3 regions of the Halomonas sp. ND22Bw genome follow, and region 1 is predicted to be linked to each of the others. Evidence: predicted binding sites of a transcription regulator. Region 1 holds the regulator's gene; each other region holds the start of a gene.

Region 1 (5,514 bases):
CGCCTGTCAACGCAAATCCGATCAAACGTCCGTCTTCATCCTCGGCCAGGGCGCTCAGATCATGCCCCTCGCCCTCGATGCGCCAGCGGGCGGGAGAGGCGGCGGGAGGCAGCGCCACCACCGGCAGCAGCGGCGTCTTCACCAGCACCGGCCAGGGCCCGTAGCGCACCTCGGTGGGCGTGCCGGAAAGCGTCGCCGCCAGCGCCTTGGCGCCGGCCTGCAGCGGCTGGACGTACATGGCATTGACGCCGTCGACGCAGGCCACGTCGCCCAGCGCATGGATGCCGGGCGCCGAGGTCGCCAGATGGCGGTCGACGAGAATCCCGGCCGGCCCCACGGCGAGCCCGGCCGCCTCGGCCAGCGCGGTGCGCGGCCGCAGGCCGGTGGCCACCAGCACCAGGTCGGCCTCGAGGGCGGTGCCGTCGTCCAGGCCCAGCGCCACCCGCTCGCCCTCGGGCGAAAGCAGGTCGACCATGCGCCCGGTGTGCAGGGCGATGCCGGCCTCGACGAAGGCCTCGCCCAGCGCCCGCCCCAGCGGCTCGGGCAGCAGCCGCGGCAGCGGCGCCGACTCCGGGGCGATCAGCTCGACCGCATGACCGCCGGCGGCCAGGTCATTGGCGAACTCGCAGCCCACCAGGCCGATGCCGACCACGGCGACCCGCGCCGGGCGATCGAGCGCCGCCAGGGCGGCGTGGAAGGCACGGTAGTCGTCGAGATCGTTGACGGTATGGACCCGGCCGGCCAGCGCCTCGGGAATGGCGAAGGGCGGCGCCGGAGCCGCGCCGGTGGCCAGCACCAGCTCGCCCCAGGGCAGCCGCTCGGCGCCGAGGGTCAGGGTGCGCGCGGCCGGGTCGATGGCCTCGACCCGGGTGTGCGTGCGCATCGTCACACCGAGCTGGTCGGCCGCCTCCAGGGCGCTGCGCGAGGCCAGGCGATCCGGCGGCAGGCGCTTGGCGAAGCCGGTGGAGAGCAGCGGCTTGGAGTAGTCCTCGCCGCCGTCGGCGGTGATCAGGGTGATGGGGCGCTCGGACTGCCGGGTCCGGACCTGGCGCGCCAGGCCCAGCCCGGCCATGCCGGAGCCGATGATGGTCAGGGGTGCGCTCATGGGGCTCCTCGCTGCAGGGGCGCGACGGCCCGACATGGTACACTAGCCGCCCTTTGCATTGGACGCGGAGTAGCGCAGTGAATCACGGTCCGGCCCTCGCTCCCCGATGGCGCCCCCTGGCGGCGGCCCGCCCCGCCATGAGCCCGGCCTGGTGGCGTTGGGTCGCCTCCCGGGACTCGCTGACCCGTCGGCTGATCGAGGCCGGCGCGCCGCGCCGCTTCCGGGTCAGGCTGCTCGACCAGCGCCTGGGCCGGCCGCGGCGCGACGAGGCCCTGGCACTGGGCATGGCGCCGGGCCGCCTGGCCTGGCGGCGCGAGGTCGCGCTGTGCCTCGACGACCGGCCCTGGGTGATGGCGCGCTCGGTGGCCCCGCTTCACGGCCTCCGTGGCCAGCGGCTGGCGGGCCTCGGCGAGCGCTCGCTGGGCCACTGGCTGTTCCGCCAGCCCGGCCTCGAGCGCGGCCCCATCGAGGTCAGCGCCGACCCGGCCCCCTTCCACGACGCCCCCGGCCCCTGGGGCCGACGCTCGGTGCTGCGCCACGGCCGCTTCGCGGTGCTGGTCCAGGAGTTCTTCCTCGACGACATGGCGGATGACCTGGCCCTGCCGGCGCGATAGGCTCCCAGACATCGCCCGAAACCCGTGTCGTCCGATTCAACCGAGAGACCCACATGGAACGTTCCCTGATGCGCCCCAAGGGGCTGGCCCGGCTGCCCGACTTCCTGCATCTGACCCGCCTCGACCGCCCCATCGGCACCTGGCTGCTGATGTGGCCAACGCTGTGGGCGCTGTGGGCCGCGGCCGAGGGCGTTCCCGAGCGCCGGCTGCTGCTGATCTTCGTCGCCGGGGTCTACCTGATGCGGGCCGCGGGCTGCGTGGTCAACGACTACGCCGACCGCCACTTCGACGGCCACGTGAAGCGGACGAAGTCGCGTCCGCTGGCCACCGGACGCATCGGCGAAGGCGAGGCCAAGGCGCTGTTCGCCGGCCTGGTGCTGGCGGCCTTCGTGCTGGTGTGCTTCACCAACGCCTTCACCGTGATGCTGTCGGTGGGCGGCGTGATCCTGGCCTTCGTCTACCCCTTCATGAAGCGCTACACCCACCTGCCCCAGGTGGTGCTGGGGGCGGCCTTCTCGTGGGCCATTCCCATGGCCTTCGGCGCGGTGCTCGGCCATGTGCCGCTGGAGGCCTGGCTGCTGTTCGCCGCCAACGTGCTGTGGACCGTGGCCTACGACACCGAGTACGCCATGGTCGACCGCGACGACGACCTGCGCATCGGCATCAAGTCCACCGCGGTGCTGTTCGGCCGCGCCGACAAGCTGATCATCGGCCTTTTGCAGCTGGCCACGCTGGCCCTGCTGGCCTGGGCCGGCGAACGCCTCGGCCTGGGCGGCTTCTTCTGGGTCGGCCTGGCCGCCATGGCGGCGACCTTCGTCCACCAGCAGCGGCTGATCCGCCACCGCGATCGCGAGCGCTGCTTCCAGGCCTTCCTCAACAACCACTGGTCGGGGCTGCTGGCGTTCGCCGGCATCGCGCTGTCGCTGTGGCCGGGCGCCGGCGGGTGATGCCGGACGGGGTCGAACGACGGGGCTGAACGGGGGCGACAGGCGGGGACTGTCACGGTATTGTCACAAGGACATGCTGTCATCGTCACCAATATGTCATTGATCTCGACCATGAGGCCCCGGGATGACCGCCAAGACCGTACTGATCGTCGATGATGAAGCGCCCATCCGCGAGATGATCGCCGTGGCGCTGGAGATGGCCGACTATCGCGTCCTCGAGGCGGACAATGCCCAGAGCGCCCACGCCATGGTCGTCGATCACCAGCCCGACCTGGTGCTGCTGGACTGGATGATGCCCGGCACCAGCGGCGTCGAGCTCTCCCGCCGCCTGAAGCGCGAGGAAGGCACCTCGGAACTGCCGATCATCATGCTCACCGCCAAGGGCGAAGAGGACAACAAGATCCAGGGCCTCGAATCCGGGGCCGACGACTACATCACCAAGCCCTTCTCGCCCCGCGAGCTGGTGGCGCGCCTCAAGGCGGTGCTGCGCCGCGCCACGCCGCGCGGCGTCGAGGAGCCGGTGCAGGTCGAGGGTCTGATGCTCGACCCGGTCAGCCACCGGGTCAGCATCGACGGCCAGTCGCTGGAAATCGGCCCCACCGAGTACCGCCTGCTGCAATTCTTCATGACCCACCAGGAGCGCGCCTATACCCGCGGCCAGCTGCTCGATCAGGTCTGGGGCGGCAACGTCTACGTCGAGGAGCGCACCGTGGACGTGCACATCCGCCGCCTGCGCAAGGCGCTGGGCGAGCCGCACCAGCAGCTGATCCAGACCGTGCGCGGGACCGGCTACCGCTTCTCCGCCAAGGGCTGACGTGGGCCGGCTGTGGCGACGCGAATGGTGGCGGCTGGGTGCCCTGGTGGGCGCCGGCGCCCTGGTCGGCTGGCCCTTCGGCTTCAGCGGCACCGGCATCGCCGTGGGGCTCGCCCTCTATCTCTTCTACCAGCTGCGCCAGCTGCACGCCCTGCAGGAATGGCTGACCCATCATCCCCATGACGAGCCGCCCTCGGCCTCCGGCCTGTGGGGCGAGCTGTTCGATCGCCTCTACCGCTACCAGAAGGGCCAGCGCCTCACCCAGCGCCGGCTGCGCGACACCCTGAGCCGTATCCAGGAGTCCTCGGAGGCGATGCGCGACAGCGTGGTGATGCTCGACCGCCACGGCGACATGGAGTGGTGGAACAGCGCCGCCGAACGCATGCTGGGCCTCAAGCCGGCCCTGGACCGCGGCCAGCACATCACCAACCTGATGCGCGACCCGAGCTTCGTCGACTACTTCCACGCCCGGGACTATCGCGAGCCGCTGACGCTGTGCTCGCCGATCGACGAGAACCTCATCCTGCAGTTCCAGATCACCCTCTACGGCGACGACGAGCGCCTGGTGATGGCCCGCGACATCACCCGCCTGCACCGCCTGGAGCAGATGCGTCGCGACTTCGTGGCCAACGTGTCCCACGAGCTGCGCACCCCGCTCACCGTGCTGGCGGGCTACCTCGAGACCTACGGCGACATGGCCGAGATGCTGCCCGAGCGCCTGGGCCGAGGCATCGGCCAGATGCAGAGCCAGACCAAGCGCATGCAGAACCTGGTCAACGACCTGCTGCTGCTGTCGCGGCTGGAGAACGACCAGGGCGGCCACGACGACATCCGCATCGACCCCACCAGCCTGCTCGAGGCCGTGCGGCGCGACGCCGAGGCGCTGTCCGAGGGCCACCACCAGCTGGAGGTGGCGGTCGAGGAGCCCCGCGGCCTGCTCGGCTCGGAGAAGGAGCTGCACAGCACCGTTTCCAACCTGGCCTTCAATGCCGTGCGCTATGCCGGCGAGGGCAGCCGCATCGTGCTGCGCTGGCGCCCCTGGGGCGACGGCGCCTGCCTGGAGGTGGAGGACGACGGCGAGGGCATCGATCCGCTGCACATCCCGCGCCTGACCGAGCGCTTCTACCGGGTCGACAAGGGCCGCAGCACCGCCACCGGCGGCACCGGCCTGGGGCTGGCCATCGTCAAGCACGTGCTGCTGCGCCACGACGCCCAGCTGGAGATCGACTCCCGGCTCGGCGAGGGCGCCACCTTCCGCTGCATCTTCCCCGCCGCCCGCCTCACCGACGCCGCGCCGGCTTCGCGGCGCGCTTGATCCCGTCCCCGTACGCCACTCCGCCCGGCGCAGGCCGGGCGGAGGGATGTCACGTGATCACGACGCCTGCCCGGGGCGCGGGCATCAGCGCCTCGCCGGGGCAGCGTCGGGGGTCAGCGCCCGGTAGTGGTCTTCCCACATCAGCACCGCGCCGGCCACGGCACCGGGCAGCAGGAACAGGTTGGCCAGCGGCAGCCAGGTGATCAGCATCACCCAGCCGCCGTAGGTGAGCGTCGGCCAGCGGCGCGCGGCCAGCCGGCGGCGCATGTCGGCGAAGGTCACCTTGTTGTTGTCCATGGGATAGTCGAGGTAGGTGACCGCCATCATCCAGGCCGAGAACAGCAGCCACAGCAGCGGGGCGACCAGGTTGATCACCGGGATCCAGCCGATCACGAACAGCAGCGCCATGCGCGGCAGGATGTAGCCCAGCTTGACCAGTTCACGGCCCAGGGCATCGATGGCGGTGCGTGCCAGGCCGCGGTCGTCCAGCGGCGGCCGGCCGGTCACCTCGCGCTCGACCTTCTCGGCCAGCAGGCCGTAGAAGGGCGCGGCGATCAGCTGGGTCACCAGGGTGAAGCTGAAGAACACGATCAGCCCCAGGCTGAGCACGAACAGCGGCCAGATCAGCCACGACAGCCAGTCGAGCCAGCCCGGCACCATGGCCATCCAGCCGTCGAGCCAGCCGCCGAAGTGGGTCAGCACGTAGCTCAGCATGGCGG
Region 2 (5,514 bases), on a different contig from region 1:
CTTCGCCCACTGGCAGGCGATGGAGCCGACGCCGCCGGCCGCGGCGTGGAAGAGAATCGTCTCGCCGCCCTGGAGCGGGTAGGTCTGACGCAGCAGGTACTGCACGGTCAGGCCCTTGAGCATGGCCGCCGCCGCGGTCTCGGCATCGATGCCGTCGGGCAGCGTCACCACCTTCTCCGCCGGCAGCACGTGGCTCTCGGCGTAGGCACCCAGCGGCCCCTGGGCATAGGCCACGCGATCGCCCACCGCCAGGTGCTCGACGCCTTCGCCCACCGCCTCGACGACGCCCGCGCCCTCGGTACCGAGCCCCGACGGCAACGCCGGCGCCGGATACAGCCCGGTGCGGAAATAGATGTCGATGAAGTTCAGGCCCACCGCCTGATGGCGGACCCGCACCTCCCCGTGCCCCGGCTCGACGGGAGGGACGTCGACGAGCTCGAGGACCTCGGGCCCGCCGGTGCGGGCGAACTGGATGCGCTTGGCCATGTTGGATACCCTTAAACCGCTAATGAAGGAACCGTCAGTCAAACGCTACCTTACCGTGCGGTCAAGCGTCCCCGCGACCGACAGGGCTTGACAGCCCTGGAAGGCTCGGCGAAGAATGCAAAGTGTATACAGAAACATCACCAAAGTGACGACAGGAAGGATGCCGCTATGAAAGCTACCAACGCTACCTGGTTGCTCGCCGCCACCGCCCTGGCCGCGACCCTGACCGCCGCCCCCGCCATGGCCCAGGACGGCGAACAGTGCCAGCTGACCATCGAGGGCAACGACCAGATGCAGTTCAACCAGGACGCCATGAGCGTGCCGGCCAGCTGCGACGAGGTCACCGTGACGCTGGAGCACACCGGCCAGATGCAGGCCAGCGTGATGGGCCACAACTGGGTGCTCAGCGAGACGTCCGACGTTCAGGGCGTGGCCCAGGCCGGCATGAGCACCGGCCTCGAGAGCGACTATCTGCCGGCGGACGACGACCGCGTGCTGGCCGCCACCGACGTCATCGGCGGCGGCGAGAGCACCAGCGTCACCTTCGACACCGAAGGCCTGGCCGGTCGCGACCTGACCTTCTTCTGCTCCTTCCCGGGCCACTCCAGCCTGATGAAGGGCACCTTCACCGTCGAAGGGTGATCCCAGTGCGCGCCGCCAAGGCGGCGCGCCTCCCGCCTCAGTGCCGCGCCGACAGGGTGGCGGGGAAGTTCTCCAGGCCGTTCACGAAGCGCTGCTTGTAGTCGTCGAACTGCGCCCGGTCGCGCTTGAACGACTGCACCACGCCCTGCTCGTCCACCGTCAGCGTGCGCGGAAGGTCATCGAGCCCGGTGGCCGGATGACGCTTCGACAGCCCGATGCGTACGCCCGCCTTGCCGCTGAACCAGCGCTCGATACCGGCCTCGCGGAAGCGGGCTTCCTGCGTCTCGTCGGTGGCGTCCACGCGCAGCGGCGCGCGCATCGCCAGCTCGCCCACCAGCCGCATCGACGGCGCCTTCACCGTCTCGGTGTCGAGATCCGCCAGCTGCATCACGGTCATGCCCTCACCGGATTCGTCCAGCGCCAGCAGCGCCAGTGCCAGCGGCTTCCCTTGATCGTCGGCCAGCGCCAGCAGACGTGCGGCCTCCTGCGGAAACAGCACGCCCGTCACCCCGGCGAAGGTCACCAGCGGGGCGATGCCGGCGTCCTGGCCATAGGCCTCGGCGCACAGCCGCGCCAGACAGGCCTCACGCTGGGCCGCGTTCTTGATATGCACCACTTTCATCGCTTCCGGCTCTCCTTCATGACTGCCTTCGATGCCCGGCGCAGCCGAGCCTGAAAGCGCGCAGCCTAGCATAGACGCGCCCTTCGCTCTCGCCCCGCTCGGCACCGGGCAGCCAAACGGTCACGAGGCTGTCATCGAGTTTTCCTAATGTATTTGTCGCTCGCCGGCCGTCGGCACATGCACGGCCCGGGCCTTCTCTCAGCCAAGACTCGATGGACAAGGAGATTCCGATGCCACGCCTGTACGCTGGAGCACTGACCCTGGGAATGGCCGCCGCCGGCCTGTCGCTGTCCGCCCACGGGGCCACCGAGATCGCCTGGTGGCACGCCATGGGCGGCGAACTGGGCAACAAGGTCGACGAGATCGCCGCCGACTTCAACGCCTCCCAGGACGACTATGTCGTCGAGCCGTCCTTCCGTGGCAACTACTCGGAAACCATGACCGGCGCCATCGCCGCCTTCCGTGCCGGCGAGGCCCCGGCCATCGTGCAGATCTACGAGGTCGGCACCGCCACCATGATGAACGCCGAGGGCGCCATCGTGCCGGTCCACGAGCTGATGAGCGAGTCGGGCCAGGACGTCGATCCCGGCGCCTTCCTGCCCGCCGTGACCGGCTACTACACCGACGCCGACGGCCGCATGCTGTCCATGCCCTTCAATTCCTCGACACCGGTGGTCTACGTCAACCGCGACATCCTCGACCAGGCCGGCGTGGACGAGGTGCCGACCACCTGGCAGGGGCTCGGCGAGACCCTGGGCCGGATCGTCGATTCAGGCGCCGCCGAGTGCGGCATGACCACCACCTGGCCGTCCTGGATCCAGCTCGAGAACTTCTCGGCGCGCAACGACCTGCCCTTCGCCACCGAGCAGAACGGCTTCGGCGGGCTCGAGGCCCGCCTGAGCATCGCCGACACCGCCGCCGTCGATCACATCCAGCGCCTGGCCGACTGGCAGCAGGACGGCCGTTTCGACTACGGCGGCCGCTTCGACGATGCCGCCCCGGCCTTCTACACCGGCCGCTGCGCCATGCTGATGGCGTCCTCCGCCTCGCTGGCGGGCGTGCGCGCCAACGCCGAGGACTTCGACTTCTCCGTCGCCCCGCTGCCCTACGACAGCGACCTGGTCGACACGCCGCAGAACAGCATCATCGGCGGCGCCTCGCTGTGGGTGCTGGCCGGCAAGAGCGACGAGGTCTATCAGGGCGTGGCGCGCTTCTTCGACTATCTCTCTTCCGCCGAGGTCCAGGCCGACTGGCACCAGTTCTCCGGCTATCTGCCGATCACCCAGGCGGCCTACGAACTCGGCCAGCAGCAAGGCTTCTACGAGCAGAACCCGGGCAGCGCCGTGGCCATCGAGCAGATGACCGGCGTCACGCCCACGGCCAATTCCAAGGGGCTTCGCCTGGGCAACATGCCGCAGATCCGCGACGTCATCGAGGAGCAGCTGGAGCGCATCTTCAACGGCGACGCGAGCGCCGAGGAAGGCCTGAGCGAGGCCGTGCGCCGCGGCAACGAGCTGCTGGAACGCTTCCAGCAGGCCAACGGCTGACCCGCCTGGCCGGCGGCCCTGAGGCCCTGGCCGTTGTCCCATTGCCGGCGCGCCGTCCGGGCGCGCCGGCTTCCTTTCCTCTCCAGCGATAGACGACCATGGCGACCTTCCGGCATCACCGCGTCACGCCCTGGCTGCTGCTCGCCCCGCAGCTGGCCGTCGTGGCGATCTTCTTCTTCTGGCCCGCCGCCCAGGCCATGTTCCAGGCCTTCTACGTCGAGGACCCCTTCGGCCTCGGCCGTACCTTCGTCGCCTTCGAGAACTTCGCCCGGGTGCTGGCCTCGGCCGAGTACTACCGCGCGCTGGGCATCACCGTGACCTTCAGCGTCGCCGTGGCGCTGGGCGCCATGGCCCTGGCGCTGCTGTTGGCGGTGCTCGCCGATCGGGTGATCAAGGGCGCCGGCGCCTACAAGACCCTGCTGGTCTGGCCCTATGCGGTGGCGCCCGCGGTGGCGGGCGTGCTGTGGGGCTTCATGCTCGACCCCGAACTCGGCCTGGTCAGCGCCGGCCTGGGCGCGCTCGGCATCGACTGGAACCACCAGCTCAACGGCGGCCAGGCCATGGCACTGGTGGTGATGGCCTCGATCTGGAAACAGATGAGCTACAACTTCGTGTTCTTCCTCGCCGGCCTGCAGGCGATCCCGAAGAGCCTGCTGGAGGCCGCCGCCATCGACGGCGCCGGCCCCTGGCGGCGCTTCTGGACCGTCACCTTCCCGCTGCTGTCGCCGACCGCATTCTTCCTGCTGGTGATGAACAGCGTCTACGCCTTCTTCGAGACCTTCGGCACCATCGACGCCACCACCGCCGGCGGCCCCGGCGGTGCTACGCGCACCCTGGTCTACAAGGTCTTCGAGGACGGCTTCATCGGCTACGACCTGGGCGCCAGCGCCGCCCAGTCGGTGCTGCTGATGGGACTGGTGGGCCTGCTCACCCTGCTGCAGTTCCGCTACCTCGAGCGCAAGGTCCAGTACTGACACCGGAGAGACGCCCATGCGCTACCGCCGCCCCGGCCTGGACATCGCCAGCCATGCGCTGCTGATCCTGGCCCTGATCGCCTTCTGCCTGCCGGTGTGGCTGGCCATCACCGCCGCCACCCACGACCAGGCCTCGCTGTACACCGGCACCGCGCCGCTGTGGTTCGGCTCGGAAGGGCTCGACAACTTCCGCGCCGTGCTCACCGAACCGGTCGGCCGGCTGGGCACCGACGTCACCCGGCTGCTGCTCAATTCCACGGTCATGGCACTGGGCATCGCCGTCGGCAAGATCGCCATCGCCATCCTGGCCGCCTACGCCATCGTGTTCTTCCGCTTTCCGCTGCGTCGGCTGTGTTTCTGGCTGATCTTCATCACCCTGATGCTGCCGGTGGAAGTGCGCATCATGCCCACCTACAAGGTGGCGGCCGATCTGGGACTGCTGAACTCCTACGTGGGGCTGATCCTGCCGCTGATCGCCAGCGCCACGGCGACCTTCCTGTTCCGGCAGTTCTACCTCACCGTGCCGCCGGAGCTGCTGGAGGCCGCCCGGGTCGACGGCGCCGGCCCCTGGCGCTTCCTCAAGGACATCCTGCTGCCGCTGTCGACGACCAACATCGCCGCCCTGTTCGTGATCATGTTCCTCTATGGCTGGAACCAGTATCTCTGGCCGCTGCTGATCACCACCGAATCCGATCACATGACCATCGTGGTCAGCCTCAAGCGCCTGCTCTCCTCGGCCGACAACCTGGTCCCCTGGCAGACGGTCATGGCCACCGCCCTGCTGGCCATGCTGCCGCCGGTGGCGGTGATCGTGCTGATGCAGCGCTACTTCGTGAAGGGCCTGGTCGACGCCGAGAAATGACGCTTTCCAACGGACACGAGAGACGCCTATGGCCACGCTTCGCCTGAGCGCCCTGCGCAAGACCTATCCCAACGGTTTCACGGGCCTGCACGGCGCCGACCTCGAGATCGCCGACGGCGAGCTGATCGTGGTGGTCGGCCCCTCGGGCTGCGGCAAGTCCACCCTGCTGCGGATGCTCGCCGGGCTGGAATCGATCAGCGACGGCGAGCTCGTCATCGACGACCGCCGGGTGAACGACCTGGAGCCCGCCCAGCGCGACATCGCCATGGTGTTCCAGAACTACGCCCTCTACCCGCACATGAGCGTGGCCGACAACATGGCCTACGCGCTGAAGAACCGCGGCATACCGAAGGCCGAGCGCCGCCGCAAGGTGGAGGAAAC
Region 3 (5,514 bases), on a different contig from region 1:
CACGGCCGCGGAGAGGCTGCGCGAGACCGCCTGACCGGCATGGCCGTCGCGGAAACGAAGACGCCCCGCCATTGGCGGGGCGTCTTGCGTCAGGCGTGGGCGGCGTAGGCGTAGAGCAGCGTCTCCTGGGCGCTGATCGGCGCGGCGTCGCCGGGCGCCTGCTTGACGTAGGTGCCGTCGGGCTGCAGCAGCCAGCTCTGGCAGTTGTCGACCAGGTAGGTCTCCAGGTCCTTGCGCACCTGGGCCGCGAGTTTCTTGTCCAGCAGCGGGAAGCAGGTCTCGACCCGGTGGAACATGTTGCGGGCCATGAAGTCCGCGCTGGAGCCCCAGGTCTCGGGCTTGCCGTCGTTGTGGAAGTGGAACACCCGGGTGTGCTCCAGGAAGCGGCCGATGATCGAGCGCACCCGGATGGTCTCGGAGATGCCGGGCAGGCCGGGGCGCAGGCAGCACATGCCGCGGATGATCAGGTCGCACTCCACGCCGGCCTGGGAGGCCCGGTAGAGGGCCTGGATCAGCTTGGGCTCGGTCAGCGAGTTGCACTTGATGATCAGGTGGGCGCGCTTGCCCTTGCGGGCGAATTCGGCCTCGCGATCGATCATCGCCACGATGCGCTCGTGGAGGGTGAAGGGCGCGTGCAGCAGCTTCTCGATCTGGCGCGCCCGGCCCATGCCCGAGAGCTGCTGGAAGACCTTGTGCACGTCGGCGCACAGCACGGGGTTGGCGGTCAGCAGGCTGTAGTCGGTGTAGAGCTTGGCGGTCTTGGAGTGGTAGTTGCCGGTGCCCAGGTGGGCATAGTGGCGCAGCTGGCCCTTCTCGCGCCGCACGATGTGCATCATCTTGGCGTGGGTCTTGTAGGCCATCACGCCGTAGATGACGATGGCGCCGGCCTCCTGCAGGCGCGAGGCCAGGGCCAGGTTGTCGGCCTCGTCGAAACGCGCCCGCAGCTCGATCACCACCGTGACTTCCTTGCCGTTGCCGGCGGCCTCCACCAGGGCGTTGACGATGGGGGAGTCGGCGCCGGTGCGGTAGAGGGTCTGCTTGATGGCCAGCACCTCGGGGTCGCGGGCGGCCTCGCGCAGCATTTCCTCCACCGGGGAGAAGGAGTGGAAGGGATGGTGCAGCAGGATGTCCTGCTCGGCCATGGCCTGCAGCACGCTGTCGCGCTTGCGCAGCGCCTTGGGCAGGCCGGGCGTGAAGGCGCGATAGCACAGTTCCGGGCGCTCCACCTCGCCCAGCACCGACATCATGCGGGTCAGGTTCACCGGGCCGTTGACCCGGTAGAGATCGGCCTCTTCGAGCTTGAACAGCTTGAGCAGGAACTCGGTCAGCTCGTCGGGGCAGTTGTTGGCGACCTCGAGACGCACGCCGCTGCCGTAGCGGCGCGAGAGCAGCTCGCCGCGCAGCGCCGAGGCCAGGTCGGAGACGTCCTCGGGGTCCACCGAGAGGTCGGCGTTGCGGGTCAGACGGAACTGGTAGCAGCCGTTCACCTTCATGCCGGGGAACACTTCCTCGGCGTGGGCGTGAATCATCGACGACAGGAAGACGTATTCGGTGAAGCCTTCCTCGCAGAGCTCGTCGGGCAGGGCGATCACCCGGGGCAGCGAGCGCGGGGCGGGCAGGATGGCCAGGCCGCCCTCGCGGCCGAAGGCGTCCTTGCCCTCGAGCTCGACGATGAAGTTGAGGCTCTTGTTGACCAGGCGCGGGAAGGGGTGCGAGGGATCGAGGCCGATGGGACTGATCACCGGCATGATCTCGCTTTCGAAGTAGTCCTTGACCCAGGTGCGCTGGGCCTCGGTCCAGTCGCCGCGGCGGCGGAAGCGCAGGCCCTGGCCCTCGAGGGCGGGCAGCAGGGTGTCGTTGAGGATGCGGTACTGGCGATCGACCTGTTCGTGGGCGATCTGCGAGATCTCGCTCAGTACCGAGCGCGGCGAGCGACCGTCGGCGCCGGAGGAGGCGTCGCCGACCATGATCTGGTTCTTCAGGCCGGCCACGCGGATCTCGAAGAACTCGTCCATGTTCGAGGAAAAGATCAGCAGGAACATCAACCGGTTGAGCAGCGGATGCGCCTCGTCCAGGGCCTGCTCCAGCACCCGCACGTTGAACTGCAGATGGGAGAGCTCGCGGTTGAAGTAGAGGCCGGGGTCGGCGAGGTCGGCCTCGGGGTCGGGCAGCGCCTTGGGCTTGATCCCTGTGCGGGTCTGGTTGATGCGCGGTGTGGGCATCTCGCTCTGGAGCTCGCCTGTCGCGGCGGGCTCGGAGGTGACCGAGGTGTCGGGGCTACGTGAATCGTCCATGGAAGTACCCTGTCGTCGGCCCGCGGGCGGCCGCGTCGCTCGTCGGGCGTTATCGTTCATGATGCCGTCCTGCCCGTGGCGCCGGGAGGCGTCGCGCATCGTCTGTTGCCGGAGACGATCAGGGGCAGGCGGGGCCGGGCTCGGCCGCCGTGGCAAGTCTGGTGCCAATAAATGACAAAATGATGACAGTCGTCCGGTAGCAGGACTCTCTCGAGTATATCAGCGCGCCCCGGCGCCGAAAGACGCGTCTTGTCGCGCTACCGGCGACTCTCTAAAGTGGTGACTTCATGTTCATCGGCCCCGTCGACGACCGGCGGGGGGCGCACAAGGAGACGCATAATGAGCAAGCAGGTGGCGGTCATTCTGTCGGGATGCGGTGTTCAGGATGGCTCGGAGATCTACGAGACCACCCTGACCCTGTTGCGTCTGGACCAGCTGGGCATCGGCTATCGCTGCTTCGCCCCCGACATTGACCAGAGCGACGTGATCGACCATCGCAGCGGCGAGGCGGTCGAGGAGCGGCGCAGCGTGCTGGTCGAGTCGGCGCGACTGGCGCGCGGCGAGATCTCTCCGCTGGCCGAGCTGGAGGCCGACGAGTTCGACGCCGTCATCCTGCCAGGCGGCTTCGGCGCGGCCAAGAATCTCTCCAACTTCGCCGAGGCGGGCGCCGACATGGTGATCCATGAGGGGCTGGTGGACGTGCTGGGCGAGTTCCACGAGGACCGCAAGCCGATCGGCCTGATGTGCATCGCGCCGGTGATGGTGCCGCGCCTGCTGGGGCCGGGCATTGCCGTCACCATCGGCCACGATCCGGGCGTGGCGGGCGCCATCAGCAGCATGGGCGGCCTGCATCGCAGCTGTGGCGTGGAGGACATCGTGGTCGACTTCGAGCATCGCGTGGTGACCACGCCGGCCTACATGATCGCCACCCGCCTGGGCGAGGCGGCCACCGGCATCTTCAAGCTGGTGGATCGCATCGACGAGCTGATGGACCTGTAAGCGCCGAGCCACGAGCTACAAGCGCCGAGCGACAAGAAAAACCCCGAGGGCCTGGGCCCTCGGGGTTTTTTCATGTCATGGATGATGTGCTTGCCTATTCCTCGGCGGCTTCCTCGTCGGCGGCCTCCCGGTCGCGCTTGCGACGCACCAGCCGGCCGAACAGCAGGCCGACCTCGTAGAGCAGATACATCGGCACCGCCAGCAGGCTTTGGGAGACCACGTCCGGCGGGGTCATCAGCATGCCGATCACGAAGCAGCCCAGTACCACGTAGGGGCGCTTCTTCGACAGGCTCTCCACCGTGGTCGCCCCGCTCAGGATCAGCAGGAAGGTGGCGATCGGGATCTCGAAGGCCACGCCGAAGGCGAAGAACAGCTTGAGCACGAAGTTGAGGTACTGGTTGATGTCGGTCATCACCGCCACGTCTTCCGGCCCGGTCTGGGTGAAGAACTGGAACAGCAGCGGGAAGACCACGTAGTAGGCGAAGGCGGCCCCGGCGTAGAACAGCGCCACGCTGGAGGCCAGCAGCGGCAGCGCCAGGGCCTTCTCGTTGTCGTACAGCCCCGGGGCGATGAAGGCCCAGGCCTGGTGCAGCACGAAGGGCACGGCGATGAACACCGCCACCACCAGGGTCAGCTTGAAGGGCGCCAGGAACGGCGAGGCCACCTCGGTGGCGATCATCCGCGAGCCTTCCGGCAGCAGCGCCATCAACGGCTGGGCGACGAAGGCGTAGATGTCGTTGGCGAAGGCGTAGAGGCCGAGGAAGATCACGAGTATCGCGATCACCGCGCGCAGCAGCCGCGAGCGCAGCTCGATCAGGTGCTCGATCAGCGGGGCCTGCGCCTGTCCGGGGCCCTGGGAATCGTCGGTTTGGCTCATCGGGAAGAGGCGTCCTCGTGGGCGTCGGAGTCGGCGTCATCGGCCTGCCGGCGAACGCGCCCCAGGGCGTCGTCGAGGCGATGCTCGGGCGAGGCCTCGGCGTGTTCCTTGGGGGTGGCGCCGGCGCGGCGATCGCCCTGATCGGCGGGCGTTTCCACCGAGCGTTCGACGTCGCGCTTGACCCGGTTGATGCCCTCGTCGAGCTTCTTCTGCTGCTCGTTGAGCTTCTGACGCAGCTCCTCCGCCTCGAGCTGGGCGTTGATCTCGCGCTGCATGCCGGAGACCGTGCGCTTGATGCGGCCGACCCACATCCCGGTGGTGCGGGCGGCCTTGGGCAGGCGCTCGGGACCCAGCACCAGCAGCCCCACCACGCCGATGAACAGGAGTTCGAGAAAGCCGATGTCGAACATGGCGGCTTACTTGCGCTCTTCCGATTCCTCGGGCTTGCGCTCGGCGTGGACGTCGTAGGTCCGGCCCTCGTCGTCGTGGCGCACCTGGGCCTGGGACTTGTCGCTATCGTCGCTCTTCTCTTCCTCGCCCATGGCCTTCTTGAAGCCCTTGACCGCGCCGCCGAGGTCGCCGCCGACGTTGCGCAGCTTCTTGGTGCCGAAGATCAGGATGATGATGCCGAGGACGATCAGGAGTTGCCAGATACTGATGCCGCCTAACATAGGGAATACCTCAGGTTGCTGCGCCGGGGACCGGCGTCGTGGTCTTATCGGGGCCGCGCGGCCTTTTCGTCGTGGCCGGACAGGCCGAAGCGGCGAGACAGCTCGTCGAGGACCTCGCGGTGACTCAGCCCCATGTGCGACAGCATCACCAGGCTGTGGAACCACAGGTCGGTCGTCTCGGCGACCAGCGCCTGACGGGCCGCCTCGTCGCCCCGCTCGGCGTCCTTGGCCGCGAGCAGCGTCTCGGTGGCTTCCTCGCCGACTTTCTCGAGTATCTTGTTCAGGCCCTTGTGATGCAAGCTGGCCACGTAAGAGTCGTCGGGCGCGGCCTGGCGACGGCTGGTCAGGACCTCGTCGAGGCGGTCGAGAATATCGCTCATATGAGACGTTTCCGTTGCAGTAGGTGGATCAGTTCCAGGCCAGCAGCAGGGCGCCGATGGCCGCCGCGCCGAGCACCGGCCAGGGCTGGCCGTCTGCCCATTGGACCAGCGGCTGCCAGGCGAGTGCCGCGGCCGCGATCAGCAGCCCCAGGCGCAGGCGGCGCTGGCGGCGGGCCTGGCTTTCCAGGCCACGCTGGATGGCGCCAAGGGCCTCGCCCTGTCGCTGTCGCTGCTGGTGGCCATGCTCGGCTCGGGCCAGCGCCTGGTGGGCGAGCACCGGCAGCTCGGGGAGC

Evidence for each region. The regulator PhoB, encoded in region 1, activates phosphate uptake and scavenging genes when phosphate is short. The targets are predictions, from matches to a motif close to TGTCATANNNNTGTCANA.
Region 2: the regulator PhoB is predicted to act here: its motif matches at 1,869-1,886, upstream of ugpB (sn-glycerol-3-phosphate ABC transporter substrate-binding protein UgpB).
Region 3: the regulator PhoB is predicted to act here: its motif matches at 2,465-2,482, upstream of elbB (isoprenoid biosynthesis glyoxalase ElbB).

What each region holds. Positions count from the first base shown of each region.
Region 1 covers NZ_PXWD01000003.1:304,366-309,879, reverse strand. The annotation lists gene CVH10_RS06480 (FAD-dependent oxidoreductase) at 1-1,105, opposite strand, end outside; gene CVH10_RS06475 (chorismate lyase) at 1,243-1,719, shown strand; gene ubiA (4-hydroxybenzoate octaprenyltransferase) at 1,773-2,666, shown strand; gene phoB (phosphate regulon transcriptional regulator PhoB) at 2,791-3,480, shown strand; gene phoR (phosphate regulon sensor histidine kinase PhoR) at 3,482-4,795, shown strand; gene cysZ (sulfate transporter CysZ) at 4,880-5,514, opposite strand, start outside.
Region 2 covers NZ_PXWD01000009.1:56,739-62,252, forward strand. The annotation lists gene CVH10_RS12395 (NADPH:quinone reductase) at 1-486, opposite strand, end outside; gene azu (azurin) at 655-1,128, shown strand; gene CVH10_RS12405 (hypothetical protein) at 1,166-1,750, opposite strand; gene ugpB (sn-glycerol-3-phosphate ABC transporter substrate-binding protein UgpB) at 1,981-3,297, shown strand; gene ugpA (sn-glycerol-3-phosphate ABC transporter permease UgpA) at 3,396-4,271, shown strand; gene ugpE (sn-glycerol-3-phosphate ABC transporter permease UgpE) at 4,288-5,133, shown strand; gene CVH10_RS12425 (sn-glycerol-3-phosphate import ATP-binding protein UgpC) at 5,162-5,514, shown strand, end outside.
Region 3 covers NZ_PXWD01000002.1:114,216-119,729, forward strand. The annotation lists gene CVH10_RS03425 (3-deoxy-7-phosphoheptulonate synthase) at 1-34, shown strand, start outside; gene ppk1 (polyphosphate kinase 1) at 90-2,294, opposite strand; gene elbB (isoprenoid biosynthesis glyoxalase ElbB) at 2,634-3,293, shown strand; gene tatC (twin-arginine translocase subunit TatC) at 3,388-4,170, opposite strand; gene tatB (Sec-independent protein translocase protein TatB) at 4,167-4,580, opposite strand; gene tatA (Sec-independent protein translocase subunit TatA) at 4,587-4,841, opposite strand; gene CVH10_RS03455 (phosphoribosyl-ATP diphosphatase) at 4,886-5,221, opposite strand; gene ubiB (ubiquinone biosynthesis regulatory protein kinase UbiB) at 5,250-5,514, opposite strand, start outside.